2 regions of the Mesorhizobium silamurunense genome follow, and region 2 is predicted to be linked to the other one. Evidence: predicted binding sites of a transcription regulator. Region 2 holds the regulator's gene; the other holds the start of a gene.

Region 1 (7,265 bases), on a different contig from region 2:
GCGCATGCTGTGCGACGCCTTCCTGCTCAATTCGACCTCGCAAGGCTCGCCGGGCATCGAGCATGTGAAATGGAAGAAGCCGGTACTGGCCGGCGACCGGCTCACCGGCAAGGTCACCGTGCTTTCCAAGCGCCAGTCCAAATCGAGGCCTCAGCTCGGCCTCGTCAGCATGCGCAGCGAGTTGTTCAACCAGCGCGGCGAATGCGTCTTCGAGCTCGAGAACACCGGCATGTTCCTGACCCGAGAGGCCATCGCGTGACCCTGGACGAGTATTTCCTCATCGGCGAAACCGTCACGCTGGGCTCGCATAAATTCGAAGCGGACGAGATCAAGGCGTTCGCCAAGAAATACGATCCGCAGGTCTTCCATGTCGACGAGGAGGTGGCGAAGAAGAGCGTGCTCGGCGGTCTGTGCGCCTCCGGCTGGCACACCGCCGCCACCTGGATGAAATACAACCTCGAAAAGCGCATGGAGACCGAGGGTGTGCGCTGGACCGGTCCCGGACCGCAGCCCGAATTCGGCCCCTCGCCGGGCTTCCGCAACCTCAAATGGCTGAAGCCGGTCTATGCCGGCGAAACCGTGACCTTCACCCGCACGGCGCTCGCCCATCGCCCGCTTGCGGGGCGCCCGGGCTGGAGCCTGCTCACGCTGCGTTCGGAAGGCTTCGATTCGACCGGCGACAAGGTCATCGAGTTCGACAGCGCGGTGCTGGTGAAGGTGGAGTAGCGGCAGCTCTCCTTCTCCCTTTGTGGGAGAAGGAAGAGGTTGGCTCAATGCCCCTCGAAACCGATCAGCGTCCTTACCGGCACACCGAGCGCTTCCAGCTTCCGGCGCCCGCCGAGATCCGGCAGGTCGATGACGAAACAGGCCGCGACAATGTCGGCGCCGATCTGCCTGAGCAACTTCACCGCCGCTTCCGCAGTGCCGCCGGTGGCGATCAGGTCGTCGACCACGATCACCTTCTCGCCCGGCGAGACACCGTCCTTGTGCATCTCCATCTCGTCCAGACCGTATTCGAGGCTGTAGGCGACACGCACCGTCTCGTAGGGCAGCTTGCCCTTCTTGCGGATCGGCACGAAGCCGGCCGAGAGCTGGTGCGCCACGGCGCCGCCAAGGATGAAGCCGCGCGCCTCGATGCCGGCGATCTTGTCGATCTTCAGCCCGGCATAGGGATGCACCAGCTCGTCGATGGCGCGGCGAAAGGCGCGCGCATCGCCAAGCAGCGTAGTGATGTCGCGAAACAGGATGCCGGGTTTGGGGTAATCTGGAATGGTGCGGATCGCGGCAAGCAGCGTGTCTTCGAGGGAAGGTTTCATGAGACGAGGCTCCGCGTGTCCGGCTGTCGGGTATGAACGGCGTCAACGCGCCCGGCGCAACGCAACCAACAACGGCTACCGCGACGCGGCGTCGGACACAAGCGCGTCCGGCAAAGGATTGGCGTCGCTGCTTTGTCCCAGCTCGCGTGGTCTTCCAGCGGTTCTCGGCCTGTGCATGGCTGCGATGGAAACTCTGGACCTGCCCTCACCTTCCGCGCATGAAAAAGGGCGCCCGCGGGGCGCCCTTGCTGACAACCATGAGGCCGGATCACATGCCGAGGTCGGAACGCAGTTCGGAGCGCGCCACTTCGTACTCGGCCTTGAAATCGGGGCGGCTGAGCAGAACGGCGGCAATGACACTGCCGGAAATCTTGCCCATCTCGATATCGGACGGATAGTGGATGCCGCCGACCACGCGGTTGTGGGCATATTCGGCGGCGCGGGCCATGATCTCGGCGCGCTTTTCCGGCACCATGTCGGACAGGATGATGCCCATCATCGTGCCGACCGTCGCATGGCCCGACGGCCATGAGCCGGAATTCGACAGCTTCACCACGGGCTTGACGAGATCGCTGAGCTGATGCGGGCGCGGGCGCTTCCAGACATCCTTGGCCGGGTCGACGACCGCGCCTTCTGTGGCCACGACGCGATCGAAGAAGGCGCTGAACTTCGGCAGGGTCCCCTTGTTGAACTTCGGCCCCATGACGTCGGCAAAGCGCCAGACATTCTCTTCGGCATCGGCGATGGCGCGCTTTTCCATTTCGGGCGTCCGCGTCACCTGCAGGGTCAGCACCTCGCCGAGTTCCGCCTTCGTCTCGGCCGAATCGTTGGCCGGCGGCGGCGGCAGGATCAGCGTCAGGTCGATGTCCTTGCTGGTGACGAAGGGCTGGGCGTCCTCGGCGCGGACTGCCGGACTGGCGACAAGAAGCAGCAGCACGGCTGCAAGCGGTGCGAATCTTTTCATGGGCGTGATCCTTTGAGGTGGGGCAAGGCAGGATCGCCACGCGTGATGACGGCCATGTGACATGGCCGGCCGCAAGTGGTCTCGAGATGCAAAAGGGCGCCTTCGCGGCGCCCTTTTTAAACTTCTCGAATATGGGGGGCTCAATGCGCCACGTCGGCCCACACCTTGCGCTTGGTCATGTAGACGAGCGCGCCGAAGATCAGCAGGAACACCAACACGCGGAAGCCGGTCTTCTTGCGGTCCTCGAGATGCGGCTCCGCCGCCCACATCAGGAACGCGGCGACGTCACGCGAATACTGGTCGACCGTCTGCGGCGAGCCGTCGTCATAGGTCACCTGGCCATCGGAAAGCGGCTTCGGCATCTTCAGCGACACGCCGGACAGGAAGTACGGATTGTAGTGCGTGCCTTCCGGGATCGCCATCCCGGCCGGCGGCGTCTGGTCGTAGCCGGTGAGCAGCGAGTGGATGTAGTCCGGGCCGCCCTGGGCGTACTGGGTGAAGATGTCGAAGACGAAGCGCGGGAAGCCGCGCTCGACGCCGCGCGCCTTGGCAAGCAGCGACATGTCGGGCGGCGCGGCGCCGCCATTGGCGGCCGCGGCTGCCTGCTCGTTCGGGAACGGCGCCGGGAAGTGGTCCGACGGCTTGCCGGGCCGGTCGAACATGTCGCCGGCATCGTTCGGGCCGTCATGGATGGTGTATTCGGCGGCGAGCGTCTTGATCTGCGCCTCAGAATAGCCAAGCCCTTCCAGCGTGCGGAACGCCACTAGGTTCATCGAGTGGCAGGCCGAGCAGACTTCCTTGTAGACCTTCAGGCCGCGCTGCAGCTGGGCCTTGTCGTAGGTGCCGAACGGGCCGGCGAAGGTCCAGCTCATTTCCTTCGGTTCGTTGATCGGGAAATGCGTCGGCGCGGCTTCGGCGTGCCCCTCCTGGGCCATGGCGGCTCCAACGCCTGTCGCTAGAAGGCCAAGCACCGCCAGCGAGGTGAGAATCTTCTTCATGCCAAATCCCCTTGGATTCTCTTTATCGCTCAGCCCTTGGTTTCCGGCGCGCTCACCGCGCCTGCCGGATGGCCGCCGGCCCCCTTGTTTTTCTTTTCCAGCACCGCCTCGGTGATCGAGTTCGGCAGCCGCCGCGGCGTCTCGATCAGGCCGAGCACCGGCATGACGACCAGGAAGAAGGCGAAGTAGAACAGCGTCGCCATCTGCGCCATGAACACATAGCTGCCTTCCGCCGGCTGCGAGCCCAGCCATCCGAGCAGGATGGCGTCAGCCACGAACAACCAGAAGAACAGCTTGTACCAGGGCCGGTAGACCGCCGAGCGCACCTTGGAGGTGTCGAGCCACGGCACCAGGAACAGCATGGCGATGGCGCCGAACATGCACAGCACGCCGCCGAGCTTGGAATTGATCGGCCCGATGTTGAAGGTGATGGCGCGCAGGATCGCGTAGAACGGCAGGAAGTACCATTCCGGTACGATGTGGGCCGGCGTCTTCAGCGGGTTGGCGACAGTGTAGTTGTCCGGGTGGCCGAGATAGTTCGGCAGATAGAAGACGAAATAGGCGAAAATGAACAGGAACACGATCATGCCGAACGCATCCTTGATGGTCGCATAAGGCGTGAAGGCGACGGTGTCGGTCTTCGACTTGACCTCGATGCCGGTCGGGTTCGACTGGCCGACGACATGCAGCGCCCAGATGTGCAGCACGACGACGCCGGCGATCATGAACGGCAACAGGTAATGCAGGGCGAAGAAGCGGTTCAGCGTCGGATTGTCGACGGCGAAGCCGCCAAGCAGCAGTTCCTGGATCCAGTTGCCGACCAGCGGAATGGCGCTGAAGAAGCCGGTGATGACGGTGGCGCCCCAGAAGCTCATCTGTCCCCAGGGCAGCACGTAGCCCATGAAGCCGGTGGCCATCATCAGAAGGTAAATGATGCAGCCGAGGATCCACAGCAGCTCGCGCGGCGCCTTGTAGGAGCCGTAGAAGAGGCCGCGGAAAATGTGGATATAGACGGCGACGAAGAAGAAGGAGGCGCCGTTGGAATGGAGATAGCGCAACAGCCATCCCGAATTCACGTCGCGCATGATCTTTTCGACCGAATCGAAGGCGAGATTGGTGTCGGACGTGTAGTGCATGGCCAGCACGATGCCGGTCAGGATCTGCGCGGTCAGCATGATCGACAAGATGCCGCCGAACGTCCACATGTAGTTGAGGTTGCGCGGTACCGGATAGGCGACGAAGCTGTCATAGATCAGCCGCGGCAGCGGCATGCGCGCGTCGAACCAGCGCTCGATGCCGGTCTTCGGCGTGTAGGTGGAATGTCCCTCGCTCATCGAAATATCCCCTGCCTCAGCCGATACGGATCTTGGTGTCGGAAATGAACTGATAGACCGGGATCGCCATGTTCTCGGGCGCCGGGCCTTTGCGGATGCGGCCGGCGGTGTCGTACTGCGAGCCGTGGCACGGGCAGAACCAGCCGCCGAAATCGCCTTCCTGGCCGAGCGGGATGCAGCCGAGATGGGTGCAGACCTGCACCATGACCATCCAGGCTTCCTTGCCGGGCGTTGTGCGGTTGGCGTCGGTCGCCGGCGCGTCGGAGGCAAGGTTGGCGTTGCGGGCGATCGGGTCCTTGAGATCGTTGAGGCTGACCGCCTCGCCGTCCTTCATTTCCTTCTCGGTGCGGTTGCGCACCACGACCGGCTTGCCGCGCCACTTGACGATCAGCGAGCTGCCGGGCTGCAGCGAGGAGACGTCGACTTCGACCGAGGCCAGCGCCAGCGTCGAGGCGTCCGGGCGCATCTGGTCGATGAACGGCCAGGCGACGGCCCCTGCGCCGACCACGCCGGCCATGCCGGTGGCGATGTAGAGAAAATCGCGACGGTTGGGATCGTGGATTTCGGTTGCGCTCACGGGTGCCTGATCCTTTCGCCTCTTTCCGTGCCGGCGGCCGAGCCTTGTCCCCGCTCAATCGCGCCGGCCCGACAGCGCATGGCGAACAGGCTAGCGAATTCCTCCGGCATTTGGAGTTGGGTTTATGCGTGAAGCCCGTTTTTGTCCAGTCGGGTGAAGGCACAAGGGCACATTGTCGCGGCTGCGTGGCGCGGCTAGGTCGGATGCCCCGCCGGCAGACCGGCGAAGGCCATGAAATAGCGGGAAATCGGGAGCGAAAACGGTGGCTTGTTCGCCTCGACAGCACTCGTTGGCCCGGTCTATTCTCCGCCCATGGCGCATGTCATCGACCGCGACAAATGGGCTGAAGCCCCCGACCGCTGGCAAGGCGAGCTGCAATGCGGCGCCTGGGGTTCCAAAAGCTGCCTGATCTTCAACTATCTGCCGGAGATCGGCGGCGGCCCGCGGCTGCACAAGCATCCTTATGCGGAGATCTTCGTCATCCGCTCCGGAACCGGCCTGTTCACCGTCGGCGACCAGCAAATCGAGGCGTCCGCTGGCCAGATCCTGATCGTGCCGCCCGACACGCCGCACAAATTCACCAATCTCGGACCCGGCCCGCTTGAGACCACCGACATCCATGAGAATGGCCATTTCATCACGGAATGGCTGGAATAGATTCGGATCGGCCTTCCTAGCTCGCGCCGAGCCTGACCAGCACTGCCCTTGGGATGTTGTATTCGCGGATCACGACGTCGTGCCGGCGAAGGCCGCAGAGTTCGCGCTGGATGAAATAGCCGTGGACGGCCGCCGCAGCCTCCTTGAGCAGCCGGTTGCGATCTCCGCCCTCGCCGTTTTCGCGCAGCTTCGCCAGTGTCTCCTCGACGCGCTGGCCGGCGCGGCCAAGCGCGGCCGCCTTTTCGGCGAGGATTTCGTGGCCGAGTAGGTCGAGCGCGCTTTCCTGCGCGCCTGACCGTCCGAAATTGCAGGGCATTCTGACCGACATGGCTGCGTTCTACCCCGCCGGGCGCGTCTCTTCCAGCACGCTTTCCTCATTGAACAGGAAGCCGCCGGACTGGCGCTTCCAGAGCCGCGCATAAAGGCCGTCGAGCGCCACCAGCTCGTCATGCGTGCCCTCCTCGACGATGCGCCCGTCGTCGAGCACGACCAGCCGGTCGAGCGCGGCGATGGTCGAGAGCCGATGGGCGATGGCGATGACGGTCTTGTCCTCCATCAGCCGCGCCAGATTCTCCTGGATGGCCGCCTCGATGTCGGAATCGAGCGCCGAGGTCGCCTCGTCGAGGATGAGGATCGGCGCATCCTTGAGGAAAAGGCGGGCGATCGCCACGCGCTGGCGCTGGCCGCCGGAGAGCTTCACGCCGCGCTCGCCGACATAGGCCTCGTAGCCGGCCCGCTCGCGGTTGTCGCGCAGGCCCATGATGAAATCATGCGCCTCGGCTTTGCGCGCCGCGGCGATCACCTCAGCATCGGTCGCGTCCGGCATGCCGAGCTTGATATTGTCGCGCAGCGAGCGGTGGAAGAGTGCGGTATCCTGGCTGACCACGCCGATATTGGCGCGCAACGAATTCTGCGTCACCCCGGCGATGTCCTGGCCGTCGATCAGGATCTTGCCGCCCTCGAGGTCGTAGAGGCGCAGGATGAGATTGGCCAGCGTCGTCTTGCCGGCGCCCGACGGGCCGACCAGTCCGACCTTCTCGCCCGGCCGCACGACAAGGTCGATGCCGTCGAGGACCCCTGCCCCCTTGCCGTAGTGGAAGGTGACGTTCTTGAGGTCGATGCGGCCACCGGCAACCACCAGTTCCTTGGCGTCCGGTGCGTCGGTCAGGCCGAGCGATTGCGAGATCAGCGCCTTGGAATTCTCCAGCACGCCGAGATTCCTCAAGATGCTGTTGAGCTGCATCATTACCCGTCCCAGCAGCATGTTGAGCCGCAAGACGAGAGAAAGCGTGAAAGCGACGGCGCCGACGGTGATCGAGCCCTCCACCCAAAGATAAACGGCAAAGACGGCGATTGACGTGATCATGATGCCGGAAAGCGTCGTCAGCGCCATGCGCACGCCAGTCAGCCGGCGCGTGA
Region 2 (7,265 bases):
CTGGTGCTCAAGGGCGACCTGTTCACCGGCACGCATTCCTCAGGCGGCGAGTTCGGCCACATGATCCACCGTCCGGGCGGCGCGCTCTGCCGCTGCGGACGCCGCGGCTGCGTCGAGGCCTATGCTGGCAACTACGCCATCTGGCGCAGCGCCATGGGGATGAGCGAGGACGCCGAGCCGGTCGATGTCGGCGACGCCGACATGCGCGCGCTCGCCGCCAAGGCGCGCGAGAAAGACGGCCCGGAGCGCGCGGCCTATCGCCGGGCGGGCGAGGCGCTGGGCTTCGGCCTCGGCAGCCTGTTCGCGCTCATCGACCCGGCGCCGGTCGCCATGGTCGGTGTCAGCGCCGCGGCCTTCGACCTGATAGAGCCGGCGCTGCGCGAGGCGATCGCCCAGACCGCCGGCGGCCAGCACTCGCAGTCGATCTCCTTCGACACCGAGCCGAACGAATTGCCGCTGATCCGCGAAGGTTGCGCCATACGCGCGCTGACCTTCGTCGACCAGGAGATTTTAGCGCCGGGTATACAGACGAGACACAGCGCGACAGGGTGAACCCTATGCCCGTCGACGCTTTGAAAGCGCCCGCCACAAATCGGCTTCATCTGTGATGCCGTCTTGAAAGAGGCCGATCACATCCCGAGCGAGTTCTTCTCTCTGATCTTTGTCCTTTAGGGCTAGCCGGCGCTCGGTGCACAGCCTGTCAAATACCCGCTGGAGCGTATCCAGATCAGCGGGACCGAACACTCCGCCGTGGCCTGAGAGAGGCATGACAGCCGCCCTCGATAACCCTGCCTATATTCTGCCACCAACAGCGCCGCTCGAAAAGGCGATTCAATCCGTACCAGTCCGAAGCCCGACTTAAATGGTCGCGGCTCAACGCCAGCATTTTCCAGGAAAGGAAGTCGAGTTCATCCGCTGGCATGGAACCGGCCCCGTCCGTCCGGGTTGACCAGATGGTCCGGCCTGCTTTCTTTCTGGTGACACAGGATCGCAGGCCGGACCATACACGGGGAGTAGCCGGCTACTCCCGGTGCGGGCTAGACCTTTTCTAGACCAAGTCGTAATCGCTGGCCTTCGGCATAGACCATAGCGAAGGTCTCAAGCTCGAATGAGGTGCGGCATAGACCATAGCGAAGGTCTCAAGCTCGAATGAGGTGGTGGCTTCTCCACCATCCTCGATCACCCGAACGAACCATTCGCCGCAGGTTTCAATCACTTCGATTTTGGGGGATTTGGCTTCGTTTCTCCGGACGTTATCCATCGCAGCTCTCCTCAGGGAAGCAATGGGAAACGTCGATTTTTATAAATCCAGATCGGCGTTTTTCAATATCAAAATATGCTTACGGAACGATAACGCGCGACGGTCGTTATTGTTATTCGCCAATAGAGCCGGAGAGGAGCAAGCCGGTCGACGCTATCGTTCAGCTGCTTGTTAAAGATACCGGCATTCCCGAAAATCAAGCGCTCGAACTCATCTTCCCGATGGGCTTGAACTGAACTCGCTTGTGCGCGAGGCGAAGATCATCAAATCCGGTCGGTAAACGGGCTGGTCGCAGGCCGGCCGCACCTGCATATCAGCGCATCGTTAATCTTCCCTGATCGCGTAGCCCGCCCCGCGGATGGTCCGGATCACGTCCGGCATGCGGCCGTTGTTGACCGCCTTGCGCAGGCGTCCGACATGCACGTCGACCGTACGCTCGTCGATATAGATCGTCTCGCCCCAGACATTGTCGAGCAACTGGCTGCGCGAGAACACCCGGCCGGGATGGCGCATCATGAATTCGAGCAGCCGGAACTCGGTCGGGCCGAGCCTGATCTCGCTCTTCTTGCGGTAGACGCGGTGCGATTCACGGTCGAGCACGATGTCGCCGACCTTGAGCACGCTGGACAGCACTTCCGGCTTGGCGCGGCGCAACAGCGCCTTGACCCTGGCCATGAATTCCGGCGTCGAGAACGGCTTGACCAGGTAATCGTCGGCGCCCGTCGAGAGGCCGCGCACCCTGTCGCTTTCCTCGCCGCGCGCGGTCAGCATGATGATAGGCAGCCGTTCTGTCTCGGGCCGCATCCTGAGCCGCCGGCAAAGCTCGATGCCGGAAACCGCCGGCACCATCCAGTCGAGCACCAGAAGGTCGGGCACGTTCTCCTGCAGGCGGATCTCGGCTTCGTCACCGCGGGTAACCACCTCGACCTGATAGCCCTCGGATTCGAGGTTGTAGCGGAGCAGCACCCCCAGCGGCTCCTCGTCCTCCACCACCATGATGCGTGGCGCGATCATATAGCAGGTACCTTCGCTGTCAGGCCGCCGGCGCCGACATCGCCGTTTCGTCCTGTTTCGGACGGTTCGCGGGCAATTGCGTGCCGGTCAGCACATAGTAGGCGTTCTCGGCGATATTGGTCACATGGTCGCCGATGCGCTCCAGATTCTTGGCGCAGAACAGAAGATGCGTGCAGGCCGTGATGTTGCGCGGATCCTCCATCATGTAGGTCAGCAGCTCGCGGAAGACGGAGGTGTATTTGACGTCGATGCGCTCGTCGTCGTTCCTGAGCTTGGCGAGCGCCGCGGCGTCGCCCGCCGTGTATTCCTCGATCACGCCCTGGACCTGGATCAGCACCAGTTGCGCCATCGAGTCGATGGAGTGCGATAGGTCGCGCGGCGCGGCGCTGACGCCGACGGAGCCGACGCGCTTGGCGATATTCTTGGCAAGATCGCCGATGCGCTCGAGATCGCCGGCCATGCGGATCGCGCCGACCACGCTGCGCAGGTCGTCGGCCATCGGCTGGCGTTTCGCGATCAGCGTGATGGCGCGATCGTCGAGCTCGCGCTGCCGCGCGTCCATGATGGCATCGTCGGAGACCACGCGCTGCGCCATCGCGTTGTCGGAGTTCAGCAGAGCCTTGGTCGACGCGCCGACCATCGAGCCGGCAAGATCGCCCATGTCACGGATGAGCTGGCTGATCTGCCTCAGATCCTCGTCGAAGGAAGCGACCGTATGGGCCATGATTGTGTCCTCGTATGAACTCAGCCGAAGCGGCCGGTGATGTAGTCCTGCGTGCGCTTCTCGCGAGGCGAGGTGAATATCTTCTCGGTCCGGTCGAACTCGACCAGCTCGCCGAGATACATGAACGCCGTCTGCCGCGACACGCGCGCCGCCTGCTGCATGTTGTGGGTGACGATCACGATCGTGTAGTCGGCCTGCAGCTCGTCTATCAGCTCCTCGATCTTGGCGGTCGACAGCGGATCGAGCGCCGAGGCCGGCTCGTCGAGCAGGATGACCTCCGGCTTCACCGCTACCGTGCGGGCGATGCAGAGCCGCTGCTGCTGGCCGCCGGAGAGGCTGAGGCCACTGGCATTGAGCTTGTCCTTGACCTCGTTCCAAAGCGCCGCACGCTTCAGCGCCTGCTCGACGCGGTTGTCCATCTCGGCCTTGCTGATCTTCTCATACAGCCTGACGCCGAAGGCGATGTTCTCGTAGATAGACATCGGGAACGGAGTCGGCTTCTGGAACACCATGCCGATCTTGGTCCTGAGCAGATTGAGATCCTGCGAGCGGTCGAGGATGTTCTTGCCGTCGAGCAGCACCTGACCCTCGGCGCTCTGCTTCGGGTAAAGTTCGTAGATGCGGTTCAGCACGCGCAGCAGCGTCGACTTCCCGCAGCCCGACGGTCCGATGAAGGCGGTGACGCTGCGCTCCGGCAGCGACAGGTTGATGTCCTTCAGCGCCTTCGACTGGCCATAGTAGAAGTTGAGGTTCTTGACCTCGATCTTAGCCTTCTCGACGGCCGTCTCGGCTACGTTAAGGTCGGTGGACAACATCGGTTTCATCTGTCCTCTCTGCGTCCGGTAAGGCTGCGGGCGAAAATGCTCAGCCCGAGAACCGTCAGGGTGATTATGAGTGCGCCCGTCCAGGCCAGCTGCTGCCATTCCTCATAGGGGCTGAGCGCAAACTGGAAGATGGTCACCGGCAGGCTGGCCATCGGCGCGTTGAGATTGCTCGACCAGAACTGATTGTTGAGCGCGGTGAAGAGCAGTGGCGCCGTCTCGCCCGAAATGCGGGCGATCGCCAGCAATATGCCGGTGACGATGCCGGAAAGCGCGGCGCGATAAGCGACGGAGCGGATCACCACCCAGCGCGGCGCGCCGATGGCGGTGCCGGCTTCGCGCAGCGCGTTGGGCACAAGGTTGAGCATGTCCTCGGTGGTGCGCACCACGACAGGGATCACCAGGATGGACAGCGCCACCGCGCCGGCGATCGCCGAGAAATGGCCCATCGGGCGCACCAGCAGCTCATAGACGAACAGGCCGACGATGATCGACGGCGCCGACAACAGGATGTCGTTGATGAAACGCACCACCGTGGTGAGACGCGAGAAGCGACCGTACTCGGCCATATAGGTTCCGGCGAGCACGCCGATCGGCGTGCCGACGATGATGCCGATGATGGTCATCACGATGCTGCCGTAGATGGCGTTGAGCAGGCCGCCGGCGTCGCCGGGCGGCGGCGTCATTTCCGTGAACACCGAAAGCGAGACGCCGGACAGGCCCTTATAGACCAGCGCGCCAAGGATCAGCGCCAGCCAGGCAAGGCCGATGCCCGCGGCGATGACGCACAGCGCCATCATCACGCCATTCTTGCGCTTGCGTCTCTGATGAAGCGACATGGCTACCGACATCGGTCAGGCTCCCGTGCGGCTATCGATGCGCAACAACATGTAGCGCGCGATGGCGAGGATGATGAAGGTGATGATGAAGAGGATCAGGCCGAGCGACACCAGCGAGGATGTGTAGAGCTCGCCATCGGCCTCGGTGAACTCGTTGGCGATGGTCGCCGAGATCGTCGTTCCCGGCGCAAACAGCGAGGCGCTGATGCGGTGTGCGTTGCCGATGACGAAGGTGACGGCCATCGTTTCGCCGAGCGCGCGGCCAAGACCGAGCATGACGCCGCCCATGATGCCGACGCGAGTGTAGGGAATGGTCACGCGCCGGGTCACTTCCCAGGTCGTGCAGCCGATGCCATAGGCCGATTCCTTGAGCACCGCGGGCACCGTATCGAACACGTCCTTGGTGATCGAGGTGATGAAAGGCAGAACCATGATGGCAAGAATGAGCGATGACGTCAGCAGGCCGATGCCGTAAGGCGGACCAGCGAACAGGCTGGAGAGGCCCGGGACGTTGTGGAAGACGTTGATGATGAAGGGCTGCACCGTCGTCTGCAGGAACGGCGCGAAGACGAACAGACCCCAGATGCCGTAGATGATCGAGGGAATGCCGGCGAGCAGCTCGACCGCAATGCCGATCGGGCGCCTGAGCGGGCGCGGGCAGAGCTCGGTGAGGAAAATGGCAATGCCGATGCCGATCGGAACCGCGATCAGGATGGCAATGGCCGAGGTGACGACGGTGCCGTAGATGGGCGCGAGAGCGCCGAAATTCTCGGTGACCGGGTTCCAGGATTCGGTGGTCAGGAAGGAGAAGCCGAACTTCGACAGCGCCTGCCATGAACCGGTTATCAGCGAGATGGCGACGCCGCCGAGAAGAACCAGCACGAGGATGGCGGAAAGGCGCGTGGCCGTCCGGAAGATCGTGTCGGTGAGCGCAAAGCGCCGCACTGTCGCTTCTCTGGTCCGCATGGCGGACGGTGTCACGGCTTCGGAGACGGCAGTCATCTAGCCCCTCGCATTTCGAAAGAGAGACAGGAGGGCGCCGGAAGCGCCCTCCTCAATTCCGCAAATTACATCCCCGAGAACAGCGGCTTGCCGTCCTTGTCGACGATGTCCTTGCCCCACATTTCCTCGACGCTCTTCACGACCGCGTCCGGCATCGGAACGTAGTCGAGCCCGGCAGCCATTTCGTCGCCCTTGGCGTAGGACCAGGCGAAAAACTTCAGTGCTTCGGTCGTGGCCGCCGCATCGTCGGGCTTCTTGTAGAGGAGGATCCAGGTAGCGGAGGTCATCGGCCAGGATTCGGCGCCGGCCTGGTTGGCCAGGATGACGCCGTAGCCCGGCTGCGAGCTCCAGTCGGCATTGGCCGCGGCAGCCGAGAAGGCCGCTGCCGTCGGCTCGATCTTCTTGCCGTCCTTGTTGATCAGGTCGGTGTAGGTCAGCTTGTTCTGCTTGGCGTAGGCGTACTCGACATAGCCGATCGCACCGCCGGTCTGCGAGACGTTGTTTGCGACGCCTTCATTGCCCTTGGCGCCGATGCCCACCGGCCACTCGAGCGCCTTGTCGACGCCGACCTTCGACTTCCAGTCGGCGCTGACGTCGGCCAGATAGTAGCTGAAGTTGAACGTGGTGCCCGAGCCGTCCGAGCGGTGGACGACCGCGATCGCCTGGTCGGGCAGCTTGAGATCGGGATTGAGCTTCTTGATCGCTTCGTCGTTCCAGTTGGCGATCTTGCCGATGAAGATGTCGGCCAACGTCGGGCCGTCGAGCACCAGTTCGCCCGGCTTGATGCCTTCGAGGTTGACGACCGGAACGATGCCGCCCATCACCATCGGGAACTGCGCGAGCCCGGTGGACTCCAGTTCATCGCCCTTCAGCGGCGCGTCGGAAGCGCCGAAGGTCACAGTCTTGGCTTTGATCTGTTTGATGCCGCCGCCGGAGCCGATCGACTGATAGTTGAGACCGGTGCCGGTCTCCTTTTTGTAGGCATCGGCCCACTTCGCGTAGATCGGATAGGGGAAGGTGGCGCCGGCGCCCGAGATATCGGCCGCCATCGCGGCGGAGAGGGAAAGCGTGGATGCCGCAGCCATTGCAATCGCAACGGCCGCCGAGCGGATGAAATGTCTCATGTGGCCTGCTCCTGTTCGGAATATGGTCTTTCGGCACCCGTTCTATCGGCGCCCGGTGAGCGCAATAGCCCTCGATTATTACAGTCGCATGACAGTTTCGTGTCAGCCGGGTAACGCCTGAACGGGGATGCCTGGAGGGCCTGCGTCCGCCTTTTGCGGACCAGCCGGAGTTTGCCGCGGGAATCAGTAACTTGTCTGACTTTTGAATCAAAAATTATCCCGGCGGCCGGATCACGGCCGCCGGGAAATAAAATCCGGACGAGAGCGCGTTGCCTGTGCGCCAGAGCGGATCATGGCCTAGCCATCGCCGAAAACAGGGTCCGTTGGGGTAGAGTCGACGCTGTTCCTTGCCGGCGGTCGCTGCTCCCGCCCGTAACCGAAGGGCGGAATCGACAGTGACCATTGTCCCGACTTGGCCTTCGTTTTGTATGGTGCGATCACACCATATGCCCGCGTCCGGTCTGCGGACGATGCCCGTGG

The links. Region 2 encodes PhoB, which activates phosphate uptake and scavenging genes when phosphate is short. Its sites were predicted from a motif close to TGTCATNNANCTGTCAT; they were not measured.
Region 1: a site for PhoB is predicted at 2,326-2,342, ahead of AU465_RS30395 (acid phosphatase). Genes of this name have one in related genera too.

The regions. Positions count from the first base shown of each region.
Region 1 covers NZ_LPVS01000102.1:80,695-87,959, forward strand. Annotated here, with positions in the region: gene AU465_RS30380 (MaoC family dehydratase) at 1-259, shown strand, start outside; gene AU465_RS30385 (MaoC family dehydratase) at 256-726, shown strand; gene AU465_RS30390 (adenine phosphoribosyltransferase) at 771-1,316, opposite strand; gene AU465_RS30395 (acid phosphatase) at 1,585-2,280, opposite strand; gene AU465_RS30400 (cytochrome c1) at 2,421-3,278, opposite strand; gene AU465_RS30405 (cytochrome b) at 3,308-4,612, opposite strand; gene petA (ubiquinol-cytochrome c reductase iron-sulfur subunit) at 4,629-5,189, opposite strand; gene AU465_RS30415 (cupin domain-containing protein) at 5,502-5,846, shown strand; gene AU465_RS30420 (DUF6665 family protein) at 5,863-6,174, opposite strand; gene AU465_RS30425 (ABC transporter ATP-binding protein) at 6,184-7,265, opposite strand, start outside.
Region 2 covers NZ_LPVS01000070.1:200,440-207,704, forward strand. Annotated here, with positions in the region: gene AU465_RS20250 (ROK family transcriptional regulator) at 1-552, shown strand, start outside; gene AU465_RS20255 (hypothetical protein) at 1,049-1,261, opposite strand; gene phoB (phosphate regulon transcriptional regulator PhoB) at 1,586-2,275, opposite strand; gene phoU (phosphate signaling complex protein PhoU) at 2,295-3,002, opposite strand; gene pstB (phosphate ABC transporter ATP-binding protein PstB) at 3,020-3,823, opposite strand; gene pstA (phosphate ABC transporter permease PstA) at 3,820-4,671, opposite strand; gene pstC (phosphate ABC transporter permease subunit PstC) at 4,675-5,661, opposite strand; gene pstS (phosphate ABC transporter substrate-binding protein PstS) at 5,727-6,785, opposite strand.